One region of the Metabacillus elymi genome, then DNA from elsewhere that is predicted to be linked to it. Evidence: riboswitches for the same ligand, from Rfam matches in the RefSeq annotation. Region 1 holds a riboswitch; the other holds the start of a gene.
What was found. Region 1 has a riboswitch for S-adenosylmethionine ahead of HUW50_RS14080 (methionine biosynthesis PLP-dependent protein). Riboswitches for the same ligand answer to the same signal wherever they lie in the genome.

Region 2: linked by a shared signal. The riboswitch ahead of mmuP (S-methylmethionine permease) and the one ahead of HUW50_RS14080 (methionine biosynthesis PLP-dependent protein) in region 1 are both predicted to bind S-adenosylmethionine.

Annotation. Positions count from the first base shown of each region.
Region 1 is NZ_CP055263.1:2,947,154-2,954,812, reverse strand. It holds gene metC (cystathionine beta-lyase) at 1-681, opposite strand, end outside; gene HUW50_RS14080 (methionine biosynthesis PLP-dependent protein) at 668-1,792, opposite strand; SAM riboswitch class I at 2,199-2,299, opposite strand; gene HUW50_RS14075 (SCO family protein) at 2,369-2,944, opposite strand; gene HUW50_RS14070 (aliphatic sulfonate ABC transporter substrate-binding protein) at 2,954-3,961, opposite strand; gene HUW50_RS14065 (ABC transporter permease) at 4,111-4,866, opposite strand; gene HUW50_RS14060 (ABC transporter ATP-binding protein) at 4,850-5,638, opposite strand; gene HUW50_RS14055 (alpha/beta hydrolase) at 5,967-6,692, shown strand; gene HUW50_RS14050 (YjcG family protein) at 6,775-7,293, shown strand; gene HUW50_RS14045 (GNAT family N-acetyltransferase) at 7,294-7,659, shown strand, end outside.
Region 2 is NZ_CP055263.1:1,913,926-1,921,584, forward strand. It holds gene HUW50_RS08965 (glycoside hydrolase) at 1-410, shown strand, start outside; gene mmuM (homocysteine S-methyltransferase) at 624-1,577, opposite strand; gene mmuP (S-methylmethionine permease) at 1,552-2,961, opposite strand; SAM riboswitch class I at 3,047-3,152, opposite strand; gene HUW50_RS08980 (methylated-DNA--[protein]-cysteine S-methyltransferase) at 3,647-4,126, opposite strand; gene HUW50_RS08985 (DNA-3-methyladenine glycosylase 2) at 4,110-5,027, opposite strand; gene HUW50_RS08990 (bifunctional transcriptional activator/DNA repair enzyme AdaA) at 5,014-5,586, opposite strand; partial or broken gene HUW50_RS08995 (isocitrate lyase/PEP mutase family protein) at 5,616-6,385, opposite strand; gene HUW50_RS09000 (metal-dependent hydrolase) at 6,598-7,374, opposite strand; gene rlmH (23S rRNA (pseudouridine(1915)-N(3))-methyltransferase RlmH) at 7,575-7,659, opposite strand, start outside.

The DNA of each region.
Region 1 (7,659 bases):
CAGTTTGTATAGGCGATCACCTAATTCAGTATCCCTCACAACAGCAAGACCTGCAAGGACATCACTATGACCTGCTAAAAACTTTGTCGCACTGTGTAACACAATATCTACACCTAACTCTAAAGGTCTTTGTAGCTCTGGTGTCAAAAATGTATTATCTAAAAACGTTAGACAGTTATTTGCCTTCGCAAGGTTCACAATTCCTCGAATGTCTGTAACTTTCAACAACGGATTTGAAGGTGTTTCCATGTAGATTACTTTAGTATTCGGACGAATCTTTGATGCTACTTGATGAAGATCTGTCATATCAACAAAAGTGTGCTCAATCCCGAATCTAGTTAGAACATCTGTTATGATTCGAAAGGTTCCACCATATACGTCCTCAGTCACAAGGACATGATCACCTTGGGAAAGAAGCAGGAATGCTGTTGAAATAGCAGCCATTCCTGAAGAAAATGCCAAGCCTTTTGTTCCACCCTCTAATTCTGCGATCGCTTGCTCCAACGCTTCTCTTGTAGGGTTACCAGAACGCGCATAATCATATTTCCCAAATTCATCTATATCAAATTGATGGAAAGTTGATGAATGGTGAATTGGAACACTAACTGCTCCTGTACCTCTATCTACCTTTGACTCATTATGCAAAAGTTTTGTTTGAAACGACCAATCATGATTGCTCAATTGCTTCAGCCCCCTTCATTTGTTTAAAGCTCTGAGCTAAATCTTCGATAATATCCTCAGCATGTTCTACACCTACTGAGAAACGCAGTAGTCTATTACACACACCATTTGCCATTCTAATTTCCAATGGAATGTCCATATGTGTTTGGGTTGCAGGATAGGTAATAAAGCTTTCGATTCCACCTAAGCTTTCCGCAAAGGTAATCGTCTTAAGACTTTTTAGAAATGGATTCACCAATGTTTCATCCTGCAAACGGAATGACAGCATTCCACCTTTTCCTGGATATAAAACATCGAGAACATCTGGATGTTCTTCTAAAAATTGTGAAACGGCTTGAGCGTTTTGCTCATGCTGTCTCATGCGAAGTGATAATGTCTTCATTCCTCTCATTAAGAGCCAGGAATCAAACGGTGATAAAACCGCGCCGATCGCATTTTGATGTTGGAAAAACTCATCGCTTAATTGCTCACCCTTTGTAACAACTAGACCCGCAAGCACATCATTGTGTCCACCTAAATATTTTGTTGCACTATGGATCACAATGTCAGCTCCATCAAGGATTGGTGTTTGAATAACAGGTGTATAAAATGTGTTATCAACAATCACTAATAAATTATGTTTCTTAGCTAACGTCGCAAGCTCTTTAATATCAGCTTCCTGCATTAATGGATTTGTCGGTGTCTCGATAAATATCGCCTTTGTTTTTTCAGATATTAATTTTTCTGTTTCTGCTGGGTTTGTGAAATCATCATATTGAAATGATAAACCGTACTTTTTCCATTCTCTTTCAAATAAACGATAAGTTCCACCATAGAGGTCAGATGATACGATAAGTTCATCACCACTTTGGAATAATGCCATAATCGTTTGAATAGCAGCCATCCCTGAACTGAATGCAAATCCACGATCACCATGTTCTAAATCGGCAATGGCCTTTTCAACTAATAGTCTTGTAGGATTTCCTGTTCGAATATAATCAAAGCCAGTTGATTCTCCGATTCCAGCATGTCGATAAGCTGTCGAAAAATAGACTGGCGGATTTACCGTACCTGTAACATTTTCACTTCGATTTCCAATTTGCGCTAACTTCGTTTCAATTCGTTGACTCATGTCTGTCACCATCCTAAGTTAAGGTTATTTTTCTTGATTATGCACATGAGAGGAAGCACATTTTTAGACTTTCAAAACAAATTAAAAAGCCTTCCCCGGTAAGAAGAAGACTGTGTATTTGAGTGCGCTTCTTCTTATCTCTCAAGCATAATGCTGGTGTGGCTTGCTGGATTTAGCACCTTGGCACTTGTAGAAGATCTTGGGTGGAGCTTAAGAAATAGTTGATTTGCGGGTTGAACTTAGGAAACTCTATAAGTAGTGTTGTTTGGTTTTTTACAGCACGCAAGTGCTTGCGGCTTGCGTTGCAAGCCTGCGACGGATAAATCAAAATGCCTCGAACAAACAAGGACGCTTTGTTCGATGCATTTTGATTTATCCGTCGGTGCTGTAAAAAACTACCTAAGGTTTCTCAAAAATACGCAAATCAACGGTTACGAGATCTTCACTCGTTTTGAACCGGTTGCTGAGGCTTCATAGGGCCAGTCCCTCTGCCTCTCTTGATAAGAAATGTATGAAATTTTTAAGGTTTACTATTTTTTACTACTTTACATGATTCGAGTGGAGATTGCAACACAATTATTGTAATAGTTTGATATCTTCGACAATTTTTTCATTCGGTACTTCTGACACACCTTCATATTGTTCGAGTATCGTGTTGCCTTTCATAAGATAGATCGATGTGCTGTGAACGAATTGGTTTGAACCTTCTAGCTTTGCAGCAGGTACAAGAAAGCTCGTGTTTGAGAAGGATTCAATTTCTGCTTGTTCATAGCCAGTGAGAAAGTTCCAGTTTTTAAAATCGGCACCGAATTGTTCTGCAAATCCCTTTAACACTTCAGGTGTGTCATGTTCTGGATCAATGCTAAAGGAGACGAGCTCAACATCTACTTTTTCGTCTTGTAATTGCTCTTGAAGTGTTGCGATATGTGCGGTCATTGGTGAACAAACAGTATCACAATTTGTGAAAATGAACGTAGAAAGCCAGACTTTATCTTCATAATCTGACATTTTTACTTTTTCTCCAACTTGATTAACAGCATCTAAAGGCTCAACTGTCCCATTTAAAGAAAAATGCTCCTCTAGGTTGATAGACTGTGAACAGCCTACCAACACTAGAACAGCAAGGAAAGTGATAAAAACAAGTTTTTTCACGATTAACGCCTACTTTGTTAAGAAATGAGTATCGATTAGATCACTAAATTCAGGTTTTTCTTTAAGAAATTTAAGCTCAAATGAAGAATTTGCAAATTCTTGTACAACCTCTGCATTTACTTCTGTTGTGTACGTTACACGCTCCCAAGCACTGTCAACGATTGCTGGATCAAGCTCTTGATCTGTAATATCTTTGATCGCTTTAATTGCAATATCACGTGCCTCTTCACGGTTTTCATTAATAAAGTTAACACCTTTTTCATGTGCTTTTACAATGGCTGCAACTAGTTCTTTGTCTTCTTCAATTAACTTTCCGCTTGTTACTAATACAGTATTAGGAAGTGTTGTTCCGTAAGAAATTTCATCCGTATCAACGATCACTTTCGCTCCATCATTTACAAGCATAGATGCCCATGGTTCTGGAACTGCAGCAAGATCAACTTTTCCTGATTCAAACATTGCTCCATATTGAGCTGGGTTACCAGTTACATGCTTTAATGTTCCACCAATACGTGCTGATGTAATGCCAAAGTCTTGAAGGAATGTCTCCATTTGAACATCATGTGTGCAGCCTACACCAGGTGTAATAAATGTTTTACCTGTTAAATCATCAATTGATTGCACACCACTTTTTTCAGATGCAACGATAACTGTTCCACCTGAAGATGCTCCTGCTAGAATCTTCACATCTGCCCCATTTGCATAGTTATTCATAACAGGGCCAGGGCCAACTAAACCTGCATGGATATCACCTGTTTTTAACGCAGTCATAAATGCTGCTCCATCAGGAAACGTTTTATACGTTACTTTTACATCTTCCCCTAATGCTTCTTCAAAATACCCTTTTTCCTTGGCGATCATCGCAGGTACGTGATCAATATTAGGAAAATAACCAATTACTACTTCCTTTTTACTATCACTTCCACTACCATTTGAACCTGTATTAGCCGTCCCACATGCTGCCAATACACCTACTAATAAAACCGATATAAGTGCAAATAATATACCCTTTTTCATGTTTAAGCCTCCGTCTCTTTTTAATTAGTGTCTAGCTCCAGCGCCTAGCCCCTCGAGTCATAAGCCACTCATGAATTGAAGGTAAAAAACACCTTCATTTCATGAGCGTCTTAAGCTATTCGGGGCTGATCAAGGCGCTTCCGCTTTTCTTAATTATCTAAACCCCATTTTTTCATAACACTTTTTTCTACTCTTTGGAAAAATAGTAAATCGACAATAACTCCGATCACCATAATCATCATCATGATCGCGATAACTAAACTCATATCGCCAAAATCTGACGCGAATTTCAGTTTATAACCAAGTCCTGGTCCAGTACTTAATAATTCACCGGCCATCAATGCTCTCCATGCAAACGCCCACGCTAATCTAGTTCCTGTTACAGCATAAGGAATTGAGGCTGGAAACATGACCTTCCAAAACAAGCTAAATCCTTTATAATCCATCGTTTGTGCCGCTTTTATATAAAGTGGTGGCACATTTTTTAAACCTGTTCTCATGTTGATTGTCATCACCAAGGTTGCACCTAACACGATAATAAACGTTACTGCTGCTTCATTAAGGCCAAACCACATGATTGCAAGTGGCAGCCACACAATACTTGGTACAGACTGTAATGCGATGATAAGTGAGCCTAATGTTTCATCAGCTGTTTTTGATTTAGCTAAGAACACACCAAGGATAAGACCTAGCGCTAATGCAATGGCTAAACCTATCGCTAATCGTCTAAAGCTTGCCACTAAATCGTAAACAAGTGTTAAATCAGCAAAGCCTGTGTAAAGTGATGTAAACACATCTGTTGGTGCAGGCAGCAATGCAGGTGATATTTCTAATACAATCACTGCAACCTGCCAAACAACTAACAGAATTCCGTAAAAAAGTATTCGTTTAACGACTGGTTGCATACTGCTGCTCCTTTTCTATTACTTTATCAATCTCAGACTTAAGTAAGCCCTTAATTCTGTCTTCATATTTCACGAGTTCCTCACGCGCTTGTTCACGTGGTCTTGGAAAGTCAAGCTCAATAACATCTAGTATCCGTCCTGGCTGTGTTCCCATAACAACGATGCGATCTGATAGTTTAAGTGCCTCATGGATACTATGTGTAACAAACAAGATTGTTTTCTTTGTTTCTAGAAAAACTTCTTCTAACACCTCATGTAATCTTGAACGTGTTTGTTCATCCAATGCACCAAATGGCTCATCCATTAGTAACAAGGCTGGATCCATTGCAAGTGCACGAGCAATCGAAACACGCTGCTGCATCCCACCTGATAACTCGTGTGGTGAATGCTTTGCATAAGGACTTAATTGTACGAGAGATAAATATTTATGTGCTCGTTCCAGTGCATCTTTTTTCGATAGCTCCTTGCGTAGTGGAAACATCACATTCTCTTCTACTGTTAGCCATGGAAATAATGCAGCCTGCTGGAAAACCATTCCTCGTTCTTTACCAGGGCCCTTTAATTGCTTTCCCTGTAAAATAAGTTCACCCGTAGTTTGCGGTGTTAACCCAGCAACAATTGAAAGCAAAGTGGATTTCCCACAACCCGAAGGTCCTAAAATCGAAACAAACTCGCCTTCCTTTACTTGTAAATCTATATCAGTTAAAACAGTTTCAGCTTTATTTTCACGGTTTTTAAATTGTTTTGTAACCTTTTCAATTGATAAAAACAATTCCCTCACCTGCTTTTCTTTAATTCTCATCTTTTTTATCGGATTAATATGATTATTATATAAAGATCTGAGAAAATGTCAATGGATTGAATTGGATATCCACAATTTGTTCATAACGTTCAGGTTTCTTTCCTTTATATAATAAGGACTTTATCGAATGAAAGTAAATAATCAAAAGAAGAGGATCGTTTGGACAATGGAAAGGAAACAATATATTAGTCATTAGTTGTGATTGCCAAGTAATCTAGGATAAAATAGAAAAGGGTTACACATCTTTTTATTTTATCCGTGTATTCTCGGTTAACGTTACTGCCTCAGGAGGTTTAACATGAGCAAACAAACAGGTATGATTAAGGAACATCTTTTTTATTCAACTGCGCTTCAGGAAGAATTAACATTACTAATTTATCTCCCAGAAAATTTTTCACCACTATATAAATACAGCTTGCTTATTGCACAGGATGGCCAGGATTATTTTCGGCTTGGACGTGTAGGGAGACAGGTCGAAGCTTTAATGAAAAATGAAGAAATTGAAAATGTTATCGTTGTTGGAATCCCTTATAAGGATGTAGGCGACCGCAGGGAAAAGTACCATCCAGATGGAGCAAAATTTTCAGGCTATGTTCGATTTTTAGCACATGAGCTTGTGCCATTTCTTGATCAAGAATTCCCAACCTACCAGGTAGGCTACGGGCGAGCTCTTATTGGAGATTCACTAGGTGCAACGGTTTCATTACTTACTGGCTTAGCATATCCAAACACATTTGGAAAGCTAATCCTACAATCACCATATGTGAATGATGCAGTGTTACAGGCTGTGAAAGAATTTTCTTCACCTTCTCGTCCAACTATTTTTCATCAAATTGGGAAAAATGAAACAAACGTTAAAACTACCGATGGAGAAATTCTCGACTTTATTACACCAAATCGAGAGTTGAAAACAGCTATTGCTGAAAAAGGTTTTTCCTATACATACGAGGAATTTGATGGTGACCATACATGGAAGTACTGGCAGCCTGCTTTAACACCGATCTTACGGGAAATGTTTGAGTAAGAACTGCTATCATTTCGTACGTATGTTTCTTTTTAAAAATTTGATATACTATCCTTAAAAGAATCGATTAGGAGGGAATGACATGAACTACGGAATTGCCCTTTTTCCATCAAAAAAATTACAAGATTTAGTGAATTCTTATCGTAAGCGCTATGACACAAATTATGCATTAGTTCCACCACATTTAACACTTAAAACAGCTTTTGAAGCGACTGTTGAGAACTTAGAACAGATTACAAAGGAACTTCGTCAAATAGCTGATAAATCTGCACCTCTAACCATTTCGATTAAAAAGGTTAGTTCTTTTTCACCGGTTAATAATGTAATCTATTTAAAAGTCGAGCCAACTGAAGAATTACAAGAATTACATGAGAAGCTTCATACAGGCTCACTAGAAAGTCAGCCAGAATATGCTTTTGTCCCACATATTACAATTGGACAAAATTTATCTGATGATGAACATTCAGACGTATTAGGTAGTCTTAAAATGTTAGAAATGAAGCATGAGGAAGTTGTTGATCGCTTCCACCTACTATATCAACTAGAAAACGGATCTTGGACCGTATATGAAACATTCTTACTAGGAAAGGATTGCAATTAATTGAACGTTAAGCAAGTTACAACTAAAGACCAACTCGAGGATGCCTATTCAGTAAGACGCACAGTATTTGTTGATGAACAACAAGTTCCCGAAGAAGAAGAAATTGATCAATTTGAAGATGACGCTACACATATTGTCTTATATGACAATGAAGTGCCAGTTGGTGCCGCTCGTCTTCGTGTATTAGATGGGATTGGGAAACTTGAAAGAATTTGCGTTCTTTCATCCAGCAGAAAAAATGGTGCTGGCAAATTACTTGTTAACAAGTTAGAAGAAATTGCAATCGAACAAGGTGTCAGCAAACTTAAGTTAAATGCACAGACACACGCAATTCCATTTTATGAACGATTAGGGTATGAAACTGTA
Region 2 (7,659 bases), 1.0 Mb from region 1:
CACCATATGATTACAAGGATGGTTTGATCTATACGGATTACTTAAATCCAGGGGATGAAGAAACAATCATCGAATCTAAGTTACTATGGGCGTTAGGTAATTACAGTCGGTTTGTTAGACCAGGGGCATATAGAGTCGACTTACAAGGAGCTAACGATAAGGATGGCCTAATGGGTTCAGCGTATTATCACGAGGAAGATACTCAGCTCTCTATTGTACTTGTAAATAACAGTAATGAAACAAAACCGGTGAATGTTAATGTAGATGATCTACCAGGAAATAAAGGAGCTATACAATTCAAACCATATGTGACTTCTGAAAACTATGACCTAGAACAGCTAAACTTGTTCCCTGCCAATAAAACATTTAATGTACCACCTAGATCTATCGTCACATTAGTAGCTCAATAATATAAATAGGTCAGATTAAAAAATTTCACAATATAATGGAGAATGCCGGTTAAGAATTAGATAAATCCGGCATTCTCTTTATTATTTTCTTTAATGGCTTGTTCAAATACAATTAATATATTTTCTAAAGATTGTTCCTTAGTATAGATGTATATTGAACCCCTTGAAAAATGTCTATTGTCCAGTAGTTTTATTGATTTTCATATACTAATTTTAATCCTCAGAAGGTCTCCATTTTTTTGAAATCTCTTCAATATGATGAGGTGCTGTTCTACAACATCCTCCAATTATACGCGCCCCTGCATGGTACCATTCTTTAGATTCATATTCGAGTCCGTTACATGATTCTTGACCATGCCATGTTTTAGTTTCTGGATTATAGGTTTCACCAGAGTTCGGATAAACAATAATCGGTTTTTTGGTATTAGCACTTAACACGTTGATGGATTCTGTGACAAATGATACTGGTACACAATTGATACCAATTGCAACAATTTGCTTACTGTCCTCAAACACTCTCGAACACTCCTCGAGCAATGTACCGTCACTTATCGCTTTCTCATTTTTCAAAGAAAAAGTTAGCCAAGCATATGTTTCTGGAAATTCCTTTAATAATGAATCTAATACTTTTGCTTCTTGCAGGGAAGGAATCGTTTCAAATGCTAATAGATCAGCACCTGCATCAATCAACGCTGACATTCTTGAACGATGAAATTCTGCTAATGTTTCATCTGTAACACCATAATTTCCTACATACTCTGAACCATCTGCAAGGTAAGCCCCATAAGGACCAATGGATGCAGCAACCAATGGCTTTGGTCTAATCGTTTGCATCTCTTCCTTCCAAAAATCATCTCTTGCTCTTCTTGCAAGTAATACCGTTTTCTTAATTAACTCCAAAGCTTCTTTTTCTTGGATACCACGCATGGAAAAACCATCGATAGTAGCTTGGTAGCTTGCAGTTATCGCACAGTCTGCTCCAGCACGAAAATAGTCTGAATGAACCTGATAAATCAATTCTGGATTTTCAAGTAAAACACGTGCAGACCAAAGGGGATCGTCCAATTCACACCCATGCTGCTCAAGCTCTGTAGCTAGAGCACCGTCCAGAATCATGATTGAATGATCGCGTAAAATAGCGTTAATTGGGTTGATTTTGTTCGACATATTCTACTCTCCTTTTCTTTAAAATTTGTGTTATATAATAACTTCCATAGCAAAACAAAATAAATGGAATGCAACAATACAGCGCAATGCGTTGTGTAGGATCAAATGCAATTCCAATACATGAAGCAAGGCAAAGTATAAACGAAACGATTGGTACTAGAGGATATAATGGTGCACGATAGACCAAGTCCTTTTCTGAATTTCCTTCTTTTATAAATTGTTTGCGAAATAGAAACTGTGAAGCACTAATACTCATCCAAACTGCAACCACGGCTAGCCCCGAAATGGATACAAGCACTATGTATACAGTATCTGGTGCAATAATACTTGATAACAAAGCTAAACCACCGCCTAACATGCTGAAAATGATTGCATATATAGGCACACCTCGTTTTGTCAATTTTGCAAAAATTGGTGATATAGTCTTCTTATCTGCAAGTGACCAAAGCATTCTAGAAGATGCATATAGACCTGAGTTTGCAGCAGATAAAATAGCTGTTAAAATAACAAAGTTCATAATATCCGCTGCATATGGCACACCAATTCGTTCAAGAACTGCAACAAAGGGGCTCTCTAATACTCCTGCATCCGAGATAGGCAATAACGCAGATAATACAACGATAGTTCCTACAAAAAAGATCACCAATCTCCATAATGTTGTACGAATTGCCTTTGGAATCGTTTTTTCTGGATCTGAAGTTTCTCCTGCTGCAATTCCTATTAATTCAGTTCCCGAGAATGCAAAATTCACTGCAAGCATCGTCATTATAATTACAAAAGCACCATTAGGAAATAAACCTGCACTCACAAAATTGGTAAAGAATGGTGCTGGTTGCGAATTAGTCATTGGAATAAAACCTACCATTGCTGCTACTCCTAAAATAATAAAGATCACAATTGCTATTACCTTTATAGATGCAAACCAGAATTCGGATTCAGCGAAAAGCTTAACAGTCAGAGCATTCAATACAAAGATCACAATTGCGAATAGAACACTCCATATCCAAACATTGATTGATGGAAACCATCGCTGCATTAGCAATCCTGCAGCCGTAAATTCCGAACCTAATGCAACAGTCCAGGTTAGCCAATATAACCAAGCTACTGTATACCCTGTCCCTGGACCAATGTATTTGGTTGCATAGCTATGAAACGCACCTGTCTCAGGCATATGTACTGAAAGTTCACCTAAACAAAGCATGACTAGATAAACCACTAATGCTCCAATTAAATATGAGAGAATTGTGCCGATTGGACCAGCCTGTTGAATCGTATAACCAGAACTTAAGAATAATCCAGTTCCAATCACTCCACCAAGCGATAGCATTACTAAATGTCGTGCTTGCATTTTTCTTTGAAATTCTTGTTTACTTTCGTTCTCCATTCATACTCTCCTTTATCTTACATCCAGAAAAAATCAAAAAAGCACTCTGAAAATAGAGTGCTTTACTGACAAATAAAAACTTAGGCTCTTATCTATCAAGGATTCATCACCCGCTGGAGTTAGCACAGTGTCTTAGTAGACCTGTTGCTGAGGTTTCATAGGGCCAGTCCCTCCACCTCTCTGGATAAGAAATAATTTTTTTAACCTTATCAACCTATGAAAAAATTGTCAATACACTTCTGTATAGTTAGAGAATTTCGAATATTTATAATAATCACAGCTGGCAAAGTAAAAAAATATAATTGAAGAATAGATCATTAAATCATTTCATTTTAAATTGGGATTAAACAGAGGGTAACTAATGAAGATTCAAACGATCTTTCGTAAAAAAGGACGACCCAACTTGCTACACAACGCATATATCTAACCTTGAATCAATGGAAGGTGTCGGTTGGATCTTTGTATCGATATCTCCACTCCGCCTACCTTGTTTTCACATTGAATTTTTGATCATTTATTCTTTGCTATATTATGAAACAGATTTCATAAATTCTAGATAAGTTATGTTAAAAACCTATTTACTTTCATTAATAAAGCCAATTTCCATGTCACTCCCCAAACCGCATTTACTTATACTTATGGTACGGTTCATCCTAACGATTCTAAATGAAGTACTTTAAAGCTCTTAAATGTTATGAGCTTTCTCATGTTGAAGCAGCCATTCCTTCCTCCATAGACCTCCTGCATAACCGGTTAATTTCCCATTTGAACCGATTATTCTGTGACAAGGGATCACAATGCTTAACCTGTTTTTCCCATTTGCACTCCCTACTGCTCTTATCGCCTTTTTATTTTCAATGGAAACAGCTATATCCTTATAAGATCCCGTTTTAGCGTAAGGTATTTTTGTTAAAGCATTCCATACTGTTTTTTGAAAGTCAGTCCCTTCAAATTGATATGGGAATGTAAATTCTTGGCGATGGCCCTTAAAGTATTCGTCAAGTTGGTTGTAGCATTCTGTTAAAACTGGAAGTGTTTCAGCTTGTAATAAATTCTCTTTTTTATTCCCTTCAGAAAACAGTATAGAACTGATGGCTTCATGAGTACTGATTATTTCTATCACGCCAATCGGTGATTCATAGTCTAATTTATATATTTTTGTCATATAAGGACCTCCATAGATAAAAGGTAGCATACGCCTGCCAACCTTCCCAATTTGCTGCATATTCCTCTATTTCTTCTATAGTCGGTTTCTCCTTAAGACTTAATAGATTCTTTAAGGCATTATGAAGACCTACATCCGCAATTGGAAAGGAGGAGGTTTGGTGTAAGCATTTCATCATCACATAATCTGCCGTCCATGCTCCGATACCTCTTATCAAGATTAATGATTTTTGTATTTGATGATAATCTTGTTTCTGAAGCAATAATTTTTTTGTTAATTTGCCACTTTTCATTTCTTTAGCAATGCCAATGATATATTCAGCCTTCCTAGTAGTAAATTGAAGTTTCCTTAAATCATCTATATCTAAGGATGCAATTTTTTCAAATGATGGGAATAACCAAAACCTTTGTCCTTCGAAAATTATAAATTCGCCAAATTGTTCAACAAACCGTTGCTTTAATGTGTAAGCAAATGGTAAATTAATTTGCTGTCCCATTATTGCCCATACTAGCGCTTCAAATAAATCTGGAATGCACATAATCCTTAAGCCAAAATATTTATGCGCAAGTTTCTTTAAAATTTTATCCTTACTAGCCATTTGATAAAATATTTCTAAATCATGAGCCAAATCAAACCATTCCCAAATATACTCTCCCACTTTTTTACGATGGAGAATAGATGGAGTCCTGATTGGAAATTCAACATTTATGCAATTATTGATATATTCTATTTTACATAAAATCAAAGAGTCTTTAATTTTTATTAGTTTATATACAGCTCCCTCTTTAATTTGATGAAGCACTTCCTGATTAGACCTTCCTAATAAAATTAAACACTCTTCAAAATTAAATTCCTCAGGAGGATAAATCTCCAAATAAGATTCATGATCAATCCAATTCATTTAGGAATTCCTTTCGATATTCACTAGGTGAACAGTTTTTTAAGCTTCGAAACACTTTATAAAAGTTGGAAGGACTCTGGAATCCTACCTCATAACAAATCTCTAAGTTTGTCATAGCTGTGCATTTAAGAAGATGGGCTGCTTTATCGATGCGTATTTTTTCTAAATAAGTACGCGGAGTCTCAGAGGTTTCTTGTTTAAATAAGCGTTCCAAATAAAAGGGACTTAAGCCTACTTGATCCGCTATGTCTTTTAGCATCAAATTTTGTTTATAATGGTTGACTAGGAAGGTAATGATCCTTCTGACAATCTCAATATGCGGGGATTGTTCAACTTCTGGCTGACATCTTTTGCAAGGACGAAAACCAGCTTCTTCAACTCCATTGATATCATGGTAGAATTCTACATTTACTTTTTTTGGCTTCCTTGATCTGCATGAAGGACGGCAATATATTTTAGTTGTTTTTACTGCCGTAAAAAATAGACCATCGTATTTACGATCACAAGCGATGATTTTGTCCCACATCTCTTCAAATGAAAGATTGATATTAATCACCATGTCATTCCACTATCCTTTCTGCACTTGTACTAGTTCTCATACAAATGGGAAGTATCCATAAACTCTAGTAATTCACCAGCACTTTTTCTAAATAAGCAATCACTTTATCAGATAGGGCATTTCCAAAACTAAATCGTCTCACACCTAATTCTTTAAGCTTATTACAATTTGTTAGTCCAGGTAAAGATAATACATTCAGTGGAGCACTAATATTCATTGTGATTTTGTTAATCTCATCCTCTTCTATTAATCCAGGAATAAAAATCCCACTAGCACCACTTTCAACGTACGCCTTTGCTCGTTCAATTGTTTCCAAAAGAGGATTTTGCCTTTGAAAGTAAGTATCAGTTCTTGCGTTAATATAAAAATTTCTATAACCATTATTTTCTAACGCTGCTCTTATATTACTTAAAAGGTCACAATGCTTAGATATCTCTTTTAACCCTTTTGGTTTTTTGAGTGAATCCTCAATATTGATGCCAGCTACCCCAGCATCTGCCGTCTTTAACACATTATCAACAATTGTTTGCATATCTTCCCCCTACCTTGCTTCAATATCAGCAGAAACTGGAATTTTCACATTATCTGCTATGGTTTTAATGATTCCCAAATGTCTATCAAAATCAATCATTTCTCCATCTGCAAATCCTAGTGAGTTAGCGATACCCCAACTTGTCGTACCAATTGCTTTGAATCCTGCTTTTTGAAGCATTAAGGCTGAAAGTAAATCCCAGGTGTTGCCTAGAAATAATATATCCTTTGAAAAGTGCATCTCATTGAATTCCTGAATCTTGTTCACTTTATTTCCTCCTAATGTTTATTGGACTCATTTTAACAAGTAATTGATCTCCATTTCGTCCTCATTCTTGCTCATATGGTCTGTTTTAAAAACAAAAAAAGTGAAGCTATATTCTGCTTCACTTCTAAAGTCTATGTTCTCTATACTTGTGATAAGGTCACTGTATCGTTTTAAACCTGCAGTAAAAAAGGAACATTAAATATCATATTTTACTAGAATGTCACTTCTTCCCCATACCCAATAATGACAACCTCAGTTTTTTGTTGGTTTGATAAATAATCTTTGAGTTCATGATCTTTTCCAATCATATTTCCCACAACTGGAAATGCCTGTAATAATCCATTTAAAGATTCTAGTGATACTGCTGTGTTTTCACTAGGAAATGTATGACTTGGGATTACAAATTTAACATCTAATAAGTGTTCCACTGCATAAGCTGCTTCTTTTGGGCCCATTGTAAATTGACCTGAAGAAGAAAGAATCGCAATAGATGGTTGATATAAATCTTGAATTAGTTTCATATCCGTCATAATCATTGTATCGCCAGAATGATACAACGTATGATCATCCTCAAAATCTAATATATACCCTGCTGATTCTCCGGCATAAATGGGGCTTCCTTCTAATTCACCATAGCTAGATGAGTGACGAGCAGGTACCATAGTAGCTTTTATGTCACCGAAATTTAAAGATCCACCAAAATTTATAGGATAAACATTTTCAAAACCCTTTTGACCTAAAATCAGTGCTAATTCATATTGTGCTAATACTAAACAACTCGAGTTAGCTTTTCTTAATTTTTCAAGTCCGCTTGTATGATCAAAGTGTCCATGTGTTAATAACACTCCATTAATCTTGGACAAAAATTCTTCTGTTTGATACTCACTTGGACAACCTGGGTTCATATCAAAAAATGGGTCGACTAAATACCGATTTCCCTTTTTAGTTGTAAATACATACATCGCATGACCTAAACGTAATATTTTCATAGAAAAGCCCGCTATAAAAAATAATTAAACCTACATACTATGTATATAAAATTCGTTGTATATTCATGTCTCCCCTCTTTGTTCAAGGCTATAGTACTAGAAACCATTCAAAAAGGATTTCCCCATCTGAAGCAAATCCTTTTTGAATGAGCTATTTCTAATCATGTAAAAAAGTTTAAAGCATCTATTAATGACCTCATTTACTTATGATACGGTTCCCCCCGATTAATCCTAAAGGCCCGATAAACCTGTTCCACCAAAATCAACCTCATTAGTTGATGTGGA